Regions from separate parts of the Clostridium lapidicellarium genome, predicted to be linked through region 2. Evidence: riboswitches for the same ligand, from Rfam matches in the RefSeq annotation. Region 2 holds a riboswitch; each other region holds the start of a gene.
What was found. Region 2 has a riboswitch for S-adenosylmethionine ahead of AB8S09_RS13415 (amino acid permease). Riboswitches for the same ligand answer to the same signal wherever they lie in the genome.
Positions count from the first base shown of each region.

Region 1: linked by a shared signal. The riboswitch ahead of AB8S09_RS10460 (O-acetylhomoserine aminocarboxypropyltransferase/cysteine synthase family protein) and the one ahead of AB8S09_RS13415 (amino acid permease) in region 2 are both predicted to bind S-adenosylmethionine.
Region 3: linked by a shared signal. The riboswitch ahead of metK (methionine adenosyltransferase) and the one ahead of AB8S09_RS13415 (amino acid permease) in region 2 are both predicted to bind S-adenosylmethionine.
Region 4: linked by a shared signal. The riboswitch ahead of AB8S09_RS09800 (YezD family protein) and the one ahead of AB8S09_RS13415 (amino acid permease) in region 2 are both predicted to bind S-adenosylmethionine.

Region 1 is NZ_JBGFFE010000015.1:6,340-9,532, forward strand. Features, by position in the region: gene AB8S09_RS10455 (isocitrate/isopropylmalate dehydrogenase family protein) at 1-271, shown strand, start outside; gene AB8S09_RS10460 (O-acetylhomoserine aminocarboxypropyltransferase/cysteine synthase family protein) at 353-1,636, opposite strand; SAM riboswitch class I at 1,753-1,874, opposite strand; SAM riboswitch class I at 1,995-2,100, shown strand; gene AB8S09_RS10465 (homocysteine S-methyltransferase family protein) at 2,198-3,193, shown strand, end outside.
Region 2 is NZ_JBGFFE010000025.1:10,712-13,904, forward strand. Features, by position in the region: gene AB8S09_RS13405 (S-ribosylhomocysteine lyase) at 1-71, shown strand, start outside; gene AB8S09_RS13410 (PLP-dependent cysteine synthase family protein) at 502-1,416, shown strand; SAM riboswitch class I at 1,501-1,615, shown strand; SAM riboswitch class I at 1,704-1,815, shown strand; gene AB8S09_RS13415 (amino acid permease) at 1,881-3,193, shown strand, end outside.
Region 3 is NZ_JBGFFE010000002.1:214,260-217,452, reverse strand. Features, by position in the region: gene yyaC (spore protease YyaC) at 1-475, opposite strand, end outside; tRNA gene AB8S09_RS03020 (tRNA-Thr) at 732-807, shown strand; tRNA gene AB8S09_RS03015 (tRNA-Tyr) at 812-896, shown strand; tRNA gene AB8S09_RS03010 (tRNA-Val) at 916-991, shown strand; tRNA gene AB8S09_RS03005 (tRNA-Tyr) at 1,026-1,110, shown strand; SAM riboswitch class I at 1,168-1,278, shown strand; gene metK (methionine adenosyltransferase) at 1,349-2,524, shown strand; gene recD2 (SF1B family DNA helicase RecD2) at 2,657-3,193, shown strand, end outside.
Region 4 is NZ_JBGFFE010000013.1:28,652-31,844, forward strand. Features, by position in the region: gene AB8S09_RS09790 (FxLYD domain-containing protein) at 1-363, opposite strand, end outside; gene AB8S09_RS09795 (DUF4317 family protein) at 511-1,701, shown strand; SAM riboswitch class I at 1,778-1,895, shown strand; gene AB8S09_RS09800 (YezD family protein) at 2,009-2,170, shown strand; gene sufC (Fe-S cluster assembly ATPase SufC) at 2,404-3,150, shown strand; gene sufB (Fe-S cluster assembly protein SufB) at 3,180-3,193, shown strand, end outside.

The DNA.
Region 1 (3,193 bases), on a different contig from region 2:
GGTTCCCGGAGCTAATATAGGAAAAAATCAAGCTATATTTGAGCCTGCACATGGATCGGCCCCTGACATTGCGGGACAGAATAAGGCAGACCCTACAGCTATTATACTGTCTTCGGTTATGATGCTAAATTATTTACATGAAAAGGAAGCTGCAGACAGAATTGAAAGGGCAGTGGAAAAGACGCTTGAAGAAGGAAAACATAAAACTCCTGACCTTGGAGGGAATTCGACTACTGACGAGTTTACAGATGAAATAATTTCAAATTTGTAAAATAAAAAACTATCTCCACATCAAATTGTAGGGATAGCCTTTTATAATTAAATTATATAAAAAGATTAGGAAGTTGTCTAATTAAGCTTTTGCAAGGGCTTGGTCCAAATCATATATTATGTCATCTATACTCTCTACGCCAATCGAAAGTCTTATGAGATCAGGAGTTACTCCTGCAGCTTTCTGTTGTTCTGCGTTTAGTTCTGCATGAGTTGTACTTGCCGGGTGAATTACCAGTGACTTCGCATCTGCCACATTTGCAAGTAAAGAGAATAACTTGACACTATTTATAAATTTCTTTCCAGCTTCAAATCCACCTTTTATTCCGAAAGTAAATATAGAACCTGCTCCCTTTGGAAAATATTTTTTAGCCAGTTCCCTATATGGACTTCCTTCCAGTTCAGGATAGTTTATCCATGAAACCTTTGGATGTTTGCTTAGAAATTTAACTACCTTTCTTGTATTTTCAACATGTCTTTCAACTCTTAGTGAAAGTGATTCAAGTCCGTTGAGGAAATAAAATGCACTTTGAGGGCTCAATGTGGCACCGGTATTTCTCAAAAGCTGCACTCTTGCTTTTGTAGCAAATGCGGTAGGACCTTGATCTGCATATACAAGTCCTCCGTAACTTTCGTCAGGTGTAGTGAAGTCAGGGAATTTTCCGCTTGCCCTCCAGTCGAATTTTCCGCCATCAACTATGACACCGCCTATGGTAGTTCCATGTCCACCTATGAACTTGGTTGCAGAATGAACAATTACGTCTGCACCCCAGTCTATTGGTTTAACAAGATAAGGAGTCCCAAAAGTATTATCTACAATAAGTGGTATTTTATTTTCGTGTGCTATTTTTGCCACTGCTTCTATATCCAATACATTTATTCTTGGATTTCCTATGGTTTCAGCATAGACGGCTTTTGTATTATCTTTGATTGCTTTTCTTATGTTTTCAGGATCGTCGGGATCTACAAATGTCACGTCAATTCCCAACTTTTTCAAAGTGACAGAGAACAGTTCGTATGTTCCACCATAGAGAGTGCTGGCAGAAACTATATTGTCCCCTGTATTTGCCACGTTCAATATGGCATATAATATTGCCGCCAAGCCTGATGCTGTAGCAAGGCCTGCACTTCCGCCTTCAAGAGCGGCTATTCTTTTTTCAAATACATCTTCTGTTGGATTCATTATTCTTGCATATACATTTCCGGGTTTTTTCAGCTGAAAGAAATCTGCAGCCTCGTCAGCGTCTTTAAATACAAAGGATGTTGTCTGGTAGATTGGGACCGCCCTTGCTCCTGTTGTTGGATCAGGCACTTGTCCTGCATGTACTTGTAGAGTTTCAAAACCTAATTTTCTCTTTTCACTCATATTTATTTCCTCCTCATATTTTGATGTATCAAACATTTTTGGACGAAACTTCTATTTAAATTGGCAAAATAAAAAATCTTCCTGCCGATGAGATACAAGAAGATTTTTCTTCATGCTCCTCATCTTTCAGACTACATGCTTTTGCATATGTCTGCTGGAATTAGCACCGTTGAATGGAAATGATCATTCAGGTTGCCGGGCATCATAGGGCCAGTCCCTCAGCCGCTCTGGATAAGAAGTTTCGTATTTGATTAAGAAAATCATAACAGAAGATTATATAACTTGTCAAGAGAAAAATGAAAAAAATAAAAAATTTATACATTTGACAATTTTGGTTTTAAGTATTAATATTAAAATATTCTTATCAAGAGAGATTGAGGGACAGGCCCTGTGAAATCCGACAACCGGCAGTTACGTATCGGTGTCAATTCCTGCAGAATAGAATTAATTCTGAAAGATAAGAAAGATTGCTTTTTATAGATGAAATTGTAAGCTGCTTTCCTTGTCTTGGGAAAAGCGGCTTTTTATATGCAAAATTGTATTTGAAAAGGGGTGGAGTAAATGAAATTTAAAAATCTACTGAGTAAATTTGACAAAAAGTTCATGTTATTTGATGGGGCTATGGGAACTATGCTTCAAAAATCAGGGCTTCAACCTGGAAAACTTCCGGAAATCTTAAATGTGACCGATGCGGAAGTTATAAAACAGATACATAGAAAGTATCTGGATGCAGGGGCGGATATAATAATATCCAATACTTTTGGAGCCAATGAACTTAAATATAATTCTTCAGATTATACTATAGAGGATATTATTACAGCCGGGGTGAAAATTGCAAAAGAAGAGGCCGGGAGAAAAGGAAAATTGGTCGCATTGGATCTAGGTCCAATAGGCCAGGTTATGGAACCAACTGGAAATTTAAGCTTCAAGGCAGCGTATAAACTGTTTAAAAATCAGGTTGTTATAGGTGAAAGAACAGGAGCGGATTTGATCCTAATAGAAACCATGTCTGATCTGTATGAAGCTAAGGCAGCTGTTCTTGCAGCTAAGGAAAATTCATCTCTTCCGGTATTTTGTACAATGACTTTTCAGAAGGATGGCAGAACTCTTATGGGTACTGATCCTAAAACCATGGTAGTTGCACTTGAGGGTTTGGGGGTAGATGTCCTCGGAGTAAATTGTTCTCTTGGACCAGCTGAACTTCAGGGAATTGTGGATGAAATATTAAAGTATTCATCCATCCCTGTTTTAGTTCAGCCAAATGCAGGACTTCCGAGATACGACGGCAGAAATACGGTTTATGATATAACCCCTGAAGAATTTTCAAATAATATAGTAATCATGGCTAAGAAAGGAGTCAGGATTTTTGGGGGCTGCTGCGGTACAGATCCTGAATTCATAGAATCTATTGTAAATGCCCTTAAATTTATGAAACCTCTTGATATAAGAGAAAAGGGCTATACTGCAGTCTGTTCTCCTACTAAAACTGTTTTTATAGGGAAAGGGATAAAGATTATCGGGGAGAAAATAAATCCCACGGGACAGGAAGATTATAAG
Region 2 (3,193 bases):
ATTGGGCAAATAGATTTCTCAAGGAAGTTCTGACGAATATTTCAGATAAAAGGCTTAACTATCCAAAGTAATCGTGTAGAAAATTTATATTAAATTTTACTTGATTAATTGGAATTTATGTAGTATCATCAAAATATAAATTATATTGAATGTGATGATGGGAAGAGTAGATTACACAATGCTATTTTAGAGAGAATTTCCATGTGGTGTGAGGAAGTCCTAGCGGGAGGTGATTGAAGTGCATCCTGGAGCACTGAGTCGAACCTGAGTGAAGTAGATTTCAGCGGGTACATCCGTTAAAATGTTGAGGTATGATTGTACCAATAAGAGTTTTATTTTATTTATCGTATTTTTATTTTGTGTATATGCGATTTATATTATATAAACAGAGTGGAACCGCGGGAACAAGCTCCTGCCTCTGTACAGAGGCAGGAGCTCTTTATTTTTCAAAATTCCGGAACTTGAAAAATATCAAATAAAATTTCAAAGGAGATTTTTATTATGGAAGTTTTTGACGACATAAAGGAAATGATAGGTAAAACACCCATACTGAAGCTGAATAGATTTAATTTGAAGGATGGAATCAATGTATATGCTAAACTTGAAAATTTCAATCCTGGCGGCAGTGTAAAGGACAGAATTGGATATTATATGATAAGACAAGCAGAGAAGGCGGGGAAACTTAAGAAAGGTTATACTATAATTGAAGCTACAGCAGGCAATACCGGACTTGGTATTGCAATGGGAGCCTTGAATAGGGGATATAAAGTGATATTTGCGGTACCTGAAAAATTTTCTGTAGAGAAACAGGTTCTTATGAGAGCACTGGGGGCGGAAATTATCCACACTCCGGAAAAGGACGGGATGAGGGGTGCCATTGAGAAATCCCGGGAACTTTTAAAACAAATACCAAATTCCATATCTCTGGGTCAATTTGAAAACAACGATAACCCTGAGGCTCATTATCTTACTACGGGGCCTGAAATATATGAACAGCTAAAGGGAAAGATTGATTATTTTGTTGCAGGAGCGGGAAGTGGTGGAACTTTTACGGGTGTGGCAAAATATCTAAAGGAAAAGGACAGCAGTATAAAGGCCATACTGGCTGATCCGGAAGGATCTACCCTGGGCGGCGGCACTGAAGAGCATGGGTATGCCATTGAAGGTATAGGAAATGATTTTTTACCTGATACTATGGATTTGAAGCTTGTGGATAAAGTTATAAAGGTAAATGATGAAGAAGCTTTTTTGCTGGTAAAGGATTTGGCGAAAAAAGAGGGGCTCATAGTTGGTTCCTCTTCAGGAGCAGCACTTGCAGCAGTATTGAAATTGGCCGATACCATAGACAGGGGAAATATAGTTACTATATTTCCAGATAGGGGCGACAGATATTTCAGCAAAAACTTATATGAATAATAAAAAATTTCTATTGACAAAATGGATAAAGAATTGTATATTGAATATAAGTTAAATATAAATAATTTATAATATTTATAGGTTTTCTTATCAAGAGAGGCGGAGGGACTGGCCCTATGATGTCCGGCAACCGGTTGTACAAATGCAATTGTACAATTAATGGTGCCAATTCCAGCAGGTATTACCTGAAAGATGAGAGGTAGCGGAATTTATACTTCCTGTGATTTCTCACGGGAAGTTTTTTTTAGCAATCGATCAATAAATCCATATAAAATTAAATAGTGTAATTCTTATCGAGAGTGGTTTGAGGGACTGGCCCTATGACGCCCGGCAACCTGTATATATAGTTTTTGTATATCACGGTGCCAATTCCAGCAGGTATTACCTGGAAGATGAGAAGCAGTAGAAATCTATATGCCTTCTCACATATAGATTTTTTTATTATTTGGAGGTTATAAATAAAAATGGACAATTATAGAAGCAGTAGATCATTAAAAAAGGATCTGAAGAACAGACATATTCAGATGATAGCTATCGGAGGAGCCATAGGTGTAGGATTGTTTTATGGATCTGCAGATGCTATTAAAACTGGTGGACCTGCCATAGTTTTGGCGTATCTGATAGGTGGAATATTTATCTTTTTCATTATGAGAGCTTTGGGGGAGCTGGCTGTTGACGAACCGAATTCAGGATCTTTCAGCGCCTATGCTACGCGTTACCTGGGAAATTTTGCAGGATTTTTTTCGGGCTGGACATATTGGTTTCAGGCTACTGCTACTGTCATGGCAGAGCTCACTGCCATGGGAGTGTACGTCCAGTTTTGGATCCCTCAATTTCCCAAATGGATCACCGCACTCATATTTTTATTGATACTTGTTGCAGTTAATTTGATTGGTGTTAAAATGTACGGAGAGTTTGAATTCTGGTTTGCACTTGTAAAAGTTGTTACAATAATATGCATGATTATTTTTGGAATGCTCATCATATTATTTGGGTTTAATAACGGTGGACAATCTGTTGGATTTTCTAATTTACAGAAAAATGGAGGATTCTTTGCCACCGGATTTAAGGGATTTATGCTTTCGTTTGTGTTTGTGACTTTTGCATTTGGTGGAGTGGAACTTATTGGCATAACGGCAGGAGAAGCACAGAATCCGAAAAAGTCCATACCCAAGGCCATCAATGACGTATTTTGGCGAATACTTATCTTTTATGTAGGTTCTGTTTTAACAATGTTGGCACTTTATCCGTGGAATAAAATAGGATTAAACGGAAGCCCTTTTGTACTGGTATTCTCTAAAGTTGGTATCCCTGCAGCTGCTTCATTTATAAATTTTGTAATTCTGACAGCTGCTCTTTCCGGAATGAACAGTGCCTTGTATATAAACGGGAGAATGCTTTACAGCTTGGCATTGAACAACAATGCTCCCAAAATATTTGGAAAACTGAATGAATCCGGGGTACCTTATGTAGGTACACTCTTTAGTATAATTGTGGCACTGATTGCGGTAATTTTAAATTATTTTATGCCAGAAAAATTTTTTACATATATTTCCTCGGCAACGACCATAGCTATTTTAACTGCATGGGGTACCATACTTGTAACCCAGTTGAAATTTCGCAGGGAAAAATCCAGAAAAGATGCTGAGATTGAATTCAAAATGCCTTTTTACCCTGTTTCTTCATATATTACCATAGCTTATCTTTTAGCTATTGTTGTCACGATGGGATTTCTGCCTGCTACTCGGGTTGTACTTTACATTGCACCTGTATGGGT
Region 3 (3,193 bases), on a different contig from region 2:
CCATATTTAGGATTAGATTTAGACGTATATTACTGCTGCTGCTGAATATACCTTCACTATTGTTTGAATCAACTATCCCTATTATTGATGAATCTCCTACGTTTGGGAGAGATTTTCCCACCCCTTTACCAGGGTGTACGGGAAAATCTCTTGCTTGTATTTCACCAATGGATTCAATCTCGCCCAGACAGGCATCAATTCCTATGATACTGTTGTGGGGATGAAGTGATTTTATGCTGTTTAATTTATTTTCAATATTTAAAGCATGTATTGGTTCTGAGATTGTGCCATAGACGGGAAGTGGGAAATTTTTACGATTTAACAGGGTACCTACTAGGGGGCCGAGGCAGTCTCCTATGTATCTGTCTGTGCCGATGCACACTATAATGTTATCTTTATTTATATGATCTTTCAAGAAATAAGCTAAGTCGTAGTATGCCAGCGGGTTTTTATAATTTGATTTTATTTTACTCAATACATTCACCTTCTTTTATGCATGCAGTGCTTATGATAATATTTATGGGGTACACTATATATAATCTATATGATTGACTCATGTAAAATATTAGATCTAAATTATATGTATATGATTTTAAAAGAGATGTTGAGTTATAAAGAGAAATAAGCAGTTAATATTGAATTTCAATGGAATATGAAATTTGAAAATAACCTTATAAAAATGTATACTAAACTACGTTAAACGTTAAACATCGTTGTATTTATTACAATGTGCTGGCATAGCTCAGCTGGTAGAGCAACTGACTTGTAATCAGTAGGTCGTGGGTTCGAAGCCTACTGCCAGCACCAATGTGGAGGAATTCCCGAGCGGCCAAAGGGGGCAGACTGTAAATCTGTTGTCAGTGACTTCGATGGTTCGAATCCATCTTCCTCCACCAATAATGATGTTAAGATTACGGGCGCATAGCTCAGCTGGGAGAGCATCTGCCTTACAAGCAGGGGGTCACAGGTTCGAGCCCTGTTGTGCCCACCATTTTTATAATGAATTCTATATCAGTACAATATGTGGAGGAATTCCCGAGCGGCCAAAGGGGGCAGACTGTAAATCTGTTGTCAGTGACTTCGATGGTTCGAATCCATCTTCCTCCACCACAAGAGCACTGAAAAGTGTTTTTTATTTTGTGAATATTGTAAGCTTACCGTAAAAAACTCTTATCCAGAGAGGTGGAGGGAAAAAGGCCCAATGAAACCCGGCAACCAGGGAAAATTTTTAAATTTACCAAGGTGCCAATTCCTGCAACGTGATTTGCAAGATAAGAGAGCTGTTAATTATTTAACCTCTTCTTATTGGAAGAGGCTTTTATTTTTACATGATGTGGAGGTATTGAAAGTGAGAAAGTTATTTACATCTGAATCAGTTACAGAAGGACATCCGGATAAAATGTGTGATCAGATTTCAGACGCTATTCTAGATGCCATATTGGAGAAGGATCCTTATGGCAGGGTAGCATGTGAAACTGCCACTACTACAGGAATGATATTAGTTATAGGAGAAATATCAACTAATTGTTATGTTGATATTCCTAAAATAGTAAGGAAGACCGTAAAGGAAATAGGATATACCAGAGCTAAATATGGATTTGATTGTGATACCTGTTCTGTAATGACTTCTATAGATGAGCAGTCATCAGATATAGCTTTGGGAGTTGACAAATCCCTGGAGGCTAAAAGTGGACAGATGGAGGAAATAGATGACATAGGAGCGGGAGATCAGGGTATGATGTTTGGATTTGCAACTAATGAAACTCCTGAATACATGCCTATGCCCATATGTTTGGCCCACAAATTGGCAAAGAGGCTGGCACAGGTTAGAAAGGACGGTACATTGAAATATTTGAGACCGGACGGCAAGACCCAAGTAACCATAGAATATGAAGATGATAAACCGATTAGGGTTGACAATATAGTGGTATCTGCCCAGCATGATGAACGGGAAGCTAAAGAGCAGATTGAAAAAGATATAATTGAAAATGTCATAAGACCAGTTGTACCATCCAAATTTTTGGATAAAGATACTAAATATCTTATAAATCCTACAGGAAGGTTTGTGGTTGGAGGCCCCCAGGGAGATTCGGGACTCACAGGGAGAAAGATAATAGTGGATACATATGGCGGATATGGAAGACACGGCGGCGGTGCATTTTCAGGAAAAGATCCGACTAAAGTAGATAGATCCGCTGCTTATGCTGCAAGATGGGTGGCAAAGAATTTGGTAGCTGCAGGCGTGGCGGATAAATTAGAAATACAACTTGCCTATGCTATAGGGGTGGCAAAACCAGTGTCCATAAATGTGGATACCTTTGGTACAGGAAAATTGCCAGCAAAGAAAATAGTTGATATAGTGAAGAGGGTATTTGATTTGAGACCTGCTGCTATAATAAAAGATTTGAATTTAAGAAGACCCATATACAGGCAGGTTGCAGCCTATGGACATTTTGGCAGGACGGATATAGATTTGCCTTGGGAGAAATTAGATAAGGTTGACGAAATAAGAAAATATATTTAGATATAAAGGGAAGTGCCTTGAAATTATTTTTAAAAATAGTTTTACAGCACTTCTTTTTTAAAGTTAAATTGATGTGTTATAATTGTATTCAGAGATATAGAATTTGATAGTTATTTAATTGGGAGAGATTCTATGCAGGATTTACAGGGAATTATAGAGGATATAATATTTCAAAATAAGGATAATGGATATGTAGTTGCTAAAATGAAAGAAGAAGAAAATACGGTAACTATAGTAGGATGCATACCCTATATTGTTGAAGGACAGAATCTGAAAGTCCTGGGAGAATGGGTACAGCATCCCCATTTTGGACGCCAGTTTAAAGTTCAGGTTTGTGAGGAAATAACACCTAACACCGTTACTGGTATAGAGAGATATCTGGCATCTGGAGTTATATCCGGCATAGGACCTGTTACTGCCAGAAAAATAGTAAAGAAATTTGGAGAGAATACTCTTCATGTACTGGATGATGACATAAATAGATTAAGGGAAATTGAGGGCATAGGAGAGAAAAAAATAGCTTTAATATCAAAATCATATTCTAAACAAAATGAAATACGAAATATAATGATTTTTTTACAAACTTATGGTGTAACTCCAAATCAATGTGTGAAAATACACAAAAAATTTGGAGGCGATTCTGTGCGTAAGGTAAAAGAAAATCCCTAT
Region 4 (3,193 bases), on a different contig from region 2:
ATTTGAAGCTCTATCTACTAGAGAACAAGCACCTGATATATTTCCTTGAAGAGCCATGTTTTCAGCGGCAATTCTATTTTTTTCGACATATTTAGAAATATGGGTTTCATAGAAATAGGATGCACAGGTGAAACTTAAAGCGAGTACTGCGGACAGAAGCGGCAGTGTTATATTTTTGTTTTTGTAAAAGGGTACCCTGTGATGAATTTTGGCCTTGGTACTGTTTTTTGCCCTATTGTCCGTTGATTTTTCCAAAGCCAGGGCATTTAGCTGATCTTCTCTTATATTTTCTTTAAGAGCTTGTCTTATATTATAAATTTTAATTGTGTTTTCATTTGTATTTTCAGATTTTTTACAAGACATTTCGTTATTCTCCTTAAATTTTTATGTTTATATTGTATCAAATTTTTTTGATTTATACTATATTCTTGGCAAATGTTATTATATTTTGTTAAAATAAGTATGTATAAGGTGAATTTATAACTTATTTTGTAGAGCGGAGATGTGAAAATGAATAAAAAAGATTTGTCGAATATAAGAAGAGAATTTAAATTGGGTAGCTGCATGCTGCCTATTAAAGAAATTTATAGTGTGTATCTAAAAAAAGACGGCGGGAATATAATAACGAGAGATCTGGAGTATTTTGAAAGAATGGAGATAGAAAAAAGGGAGCTCTATTTGAATAATTTTAGAAAGGTGCTTACAGGATCCCTGGATTCCAAAATATTTGAACTTGATTTCGAGAAAAAGAACGGGCGGGAAGATACTGGTTCAGATGACGGTGAAAGTACGCAGCATATACTGTACAGCGCTTTAAGTTCCAGGGAAAACATAGCTGCTTTTGGAGACAAGATAGTTGACAGGATATCTGAGAATTATACATATGATACGGACGTGGTGATAAATTTCGTGAAAGCAGAGTATTACAGCAGTAATAAAAACAGGGGTCATAAAAAAGACGATGCTGAAGATTACATGCAGTCTGTGGAATTTATATTATGCAGTGTAAACAAAGTGGAAATTCCAAAGAAAGTATTGAAATTTGATTATAGTGAAATGAAATTTAAACCCAATTCTGCATTGGACATGATTATAAATTTAAATGCACCACTGGATGGTTTTATGTTTCCGAGTTTTACCTGCGGATGTGTGGATATAAACAAGGTAGTATACTACTCTTCTAAGAAGAAGCAAATTAACAGCACTTTTGTGGAAAAGGTATTGGAATGTGCCGTAAAACCTACTGCTCTTGAAGAAAGGGAAAATTTCAAAAATGTGTTGAATACGGTGGTAGGAGGCAAAATAAAACCAGGTGTGATGGAAAGTATATATGGGAGAATAAATGAAAAATTTGAAAGAGAAGATGAAGAGGATGAAGAGCCGGTGTTGGATACGAACGAGATTGCCAGGGTTTTGAAGGAAAGCGGTGTGGAAGGTGTCAAGTCCGTAAAAAATGCCTTTCAAGAAGTATGCGGCGGAGATCATGAGTTTAAGGCGAGAAATGTAGTTCCCAATTTTAAAAGTAAATCAGTGAAAATTGAGAACGAGAGTGCAAGTATAACCATAAGGCCTCAAGACCTGGGCAGTGTAAGGCAGATAGTGGATAAAAGAGGGAAAAAATGTCTGCTGATAGAGCTTAAGGAAGGTATGTCCATAGACGGACTCAGCTTGGAAACTGAAAATGCGGAAGGTTATATTTAATTGAATAAAATAATTAAGAATTTGTTGACCACGTTGATTTTATGATATATAATTAAAACTAATAATTTAATATTGATCCTTATCAAGAGAAACTTAGGGAATGGCCCGATGAAGTTTCAGCAACCCGTGCAGCTAGACATATCAATGCATGTAAGGTGCTAAGTCCATCAGAATGCAGTTCTGGAAGATGAGGTGAGTGCAGAATCTTAATTTGAATCTTTTACGTTTATTTGATATAAATCCTCTTCTTTTATGAAGAGGATTTTTTAATTGGCTCATAAATTAATATAAAGGGGGTAATATTAAAATGGGAGAGAAAGTTGTAAAGAAGAAAAATCAGATCTCAGAGCAGCATATTAAAAAAATATTACAGTCATTGAAAAGTATAAATTACGGCTCGATAACGCTGGTTATACAGGATGGAATAGTGATTCAGGTAGAGACAAAGGAAAAGATAAGGCTTAAATAAAATTACGTGGTTTGAAGGGAACTGGGATATTATCAGAAAATAAAAACTTTTAGGGAAAATATAAAATGGTATTTCATTGTTGATTATTCGATAAATAAATAGTAAAATATAATCAGATACAATGTTGAGTATTTAAGTCGGGTATTTTTATCGCAGCTATATACTCATTTACATTGTAGTTGATTTTTAAAATCAAATATGACTTAAATACTCTGATATAAAGGAGAGATATAATGGGAAAAAAATTATTGGAAATAAATAATTTAAAGGCGGAAGTTGAAGGTAATGAAATATTAAAGGGAGTTGATCTTGAAATTAGGAAAGGTGAAATCCATGCTATAATGGGTCCCAATGGAGCGGGGAAATCTACCCTTGTAAATACTATAATGGGCCATCCCAAATATGTTGTATCAGCAGGGGATATAATATTTGACGGAAAGAAGATAAATGACTTGAAGGTGGATGAAAGGGCAAGGCGTGGAATATTTATGTCCTTTCAATATCCTGAAGAAATACAGGGAATAACTGTTGAAAATTTTTTACGCAACGCAAAAGCTGCTGTTACAGGCAAGAAAAGTGGAATACTGGCATTTAGAAGGGCATTGAAGGAGAAGTTAAAACTTTTGAAAATAGATGATAGCTATGCAAAGAGATATTTGAATGTGGGATTCTCAGGTGGAGAAAAAAAGAAAAATGAAATACTTCAAATGGCGGTGCTTGAGCCTAAACTTGCCATGCTGGATGAAACTGACTCGGGACTTGATGTGGATGCAGTTAGAATAGTGTCAGAAGGGGTAAGCAAACTCAGGACGGAGGATAATTCCGTACTTATAATCACACATCACAACAATATTTTGGAATATTTGAAACCTGATTATGTCCATATACTTGTAAACGGAAAAATAGTTAAAACCGGCGATGCGTCTTTGGCTGAAGAAATAGAGGAAAATGGATACGATAAGTTTAAGGCACTGGCTTAATTAATTGTCTTAAAGGAGAGGTGTTTTTATTGGAAAAAGAAAA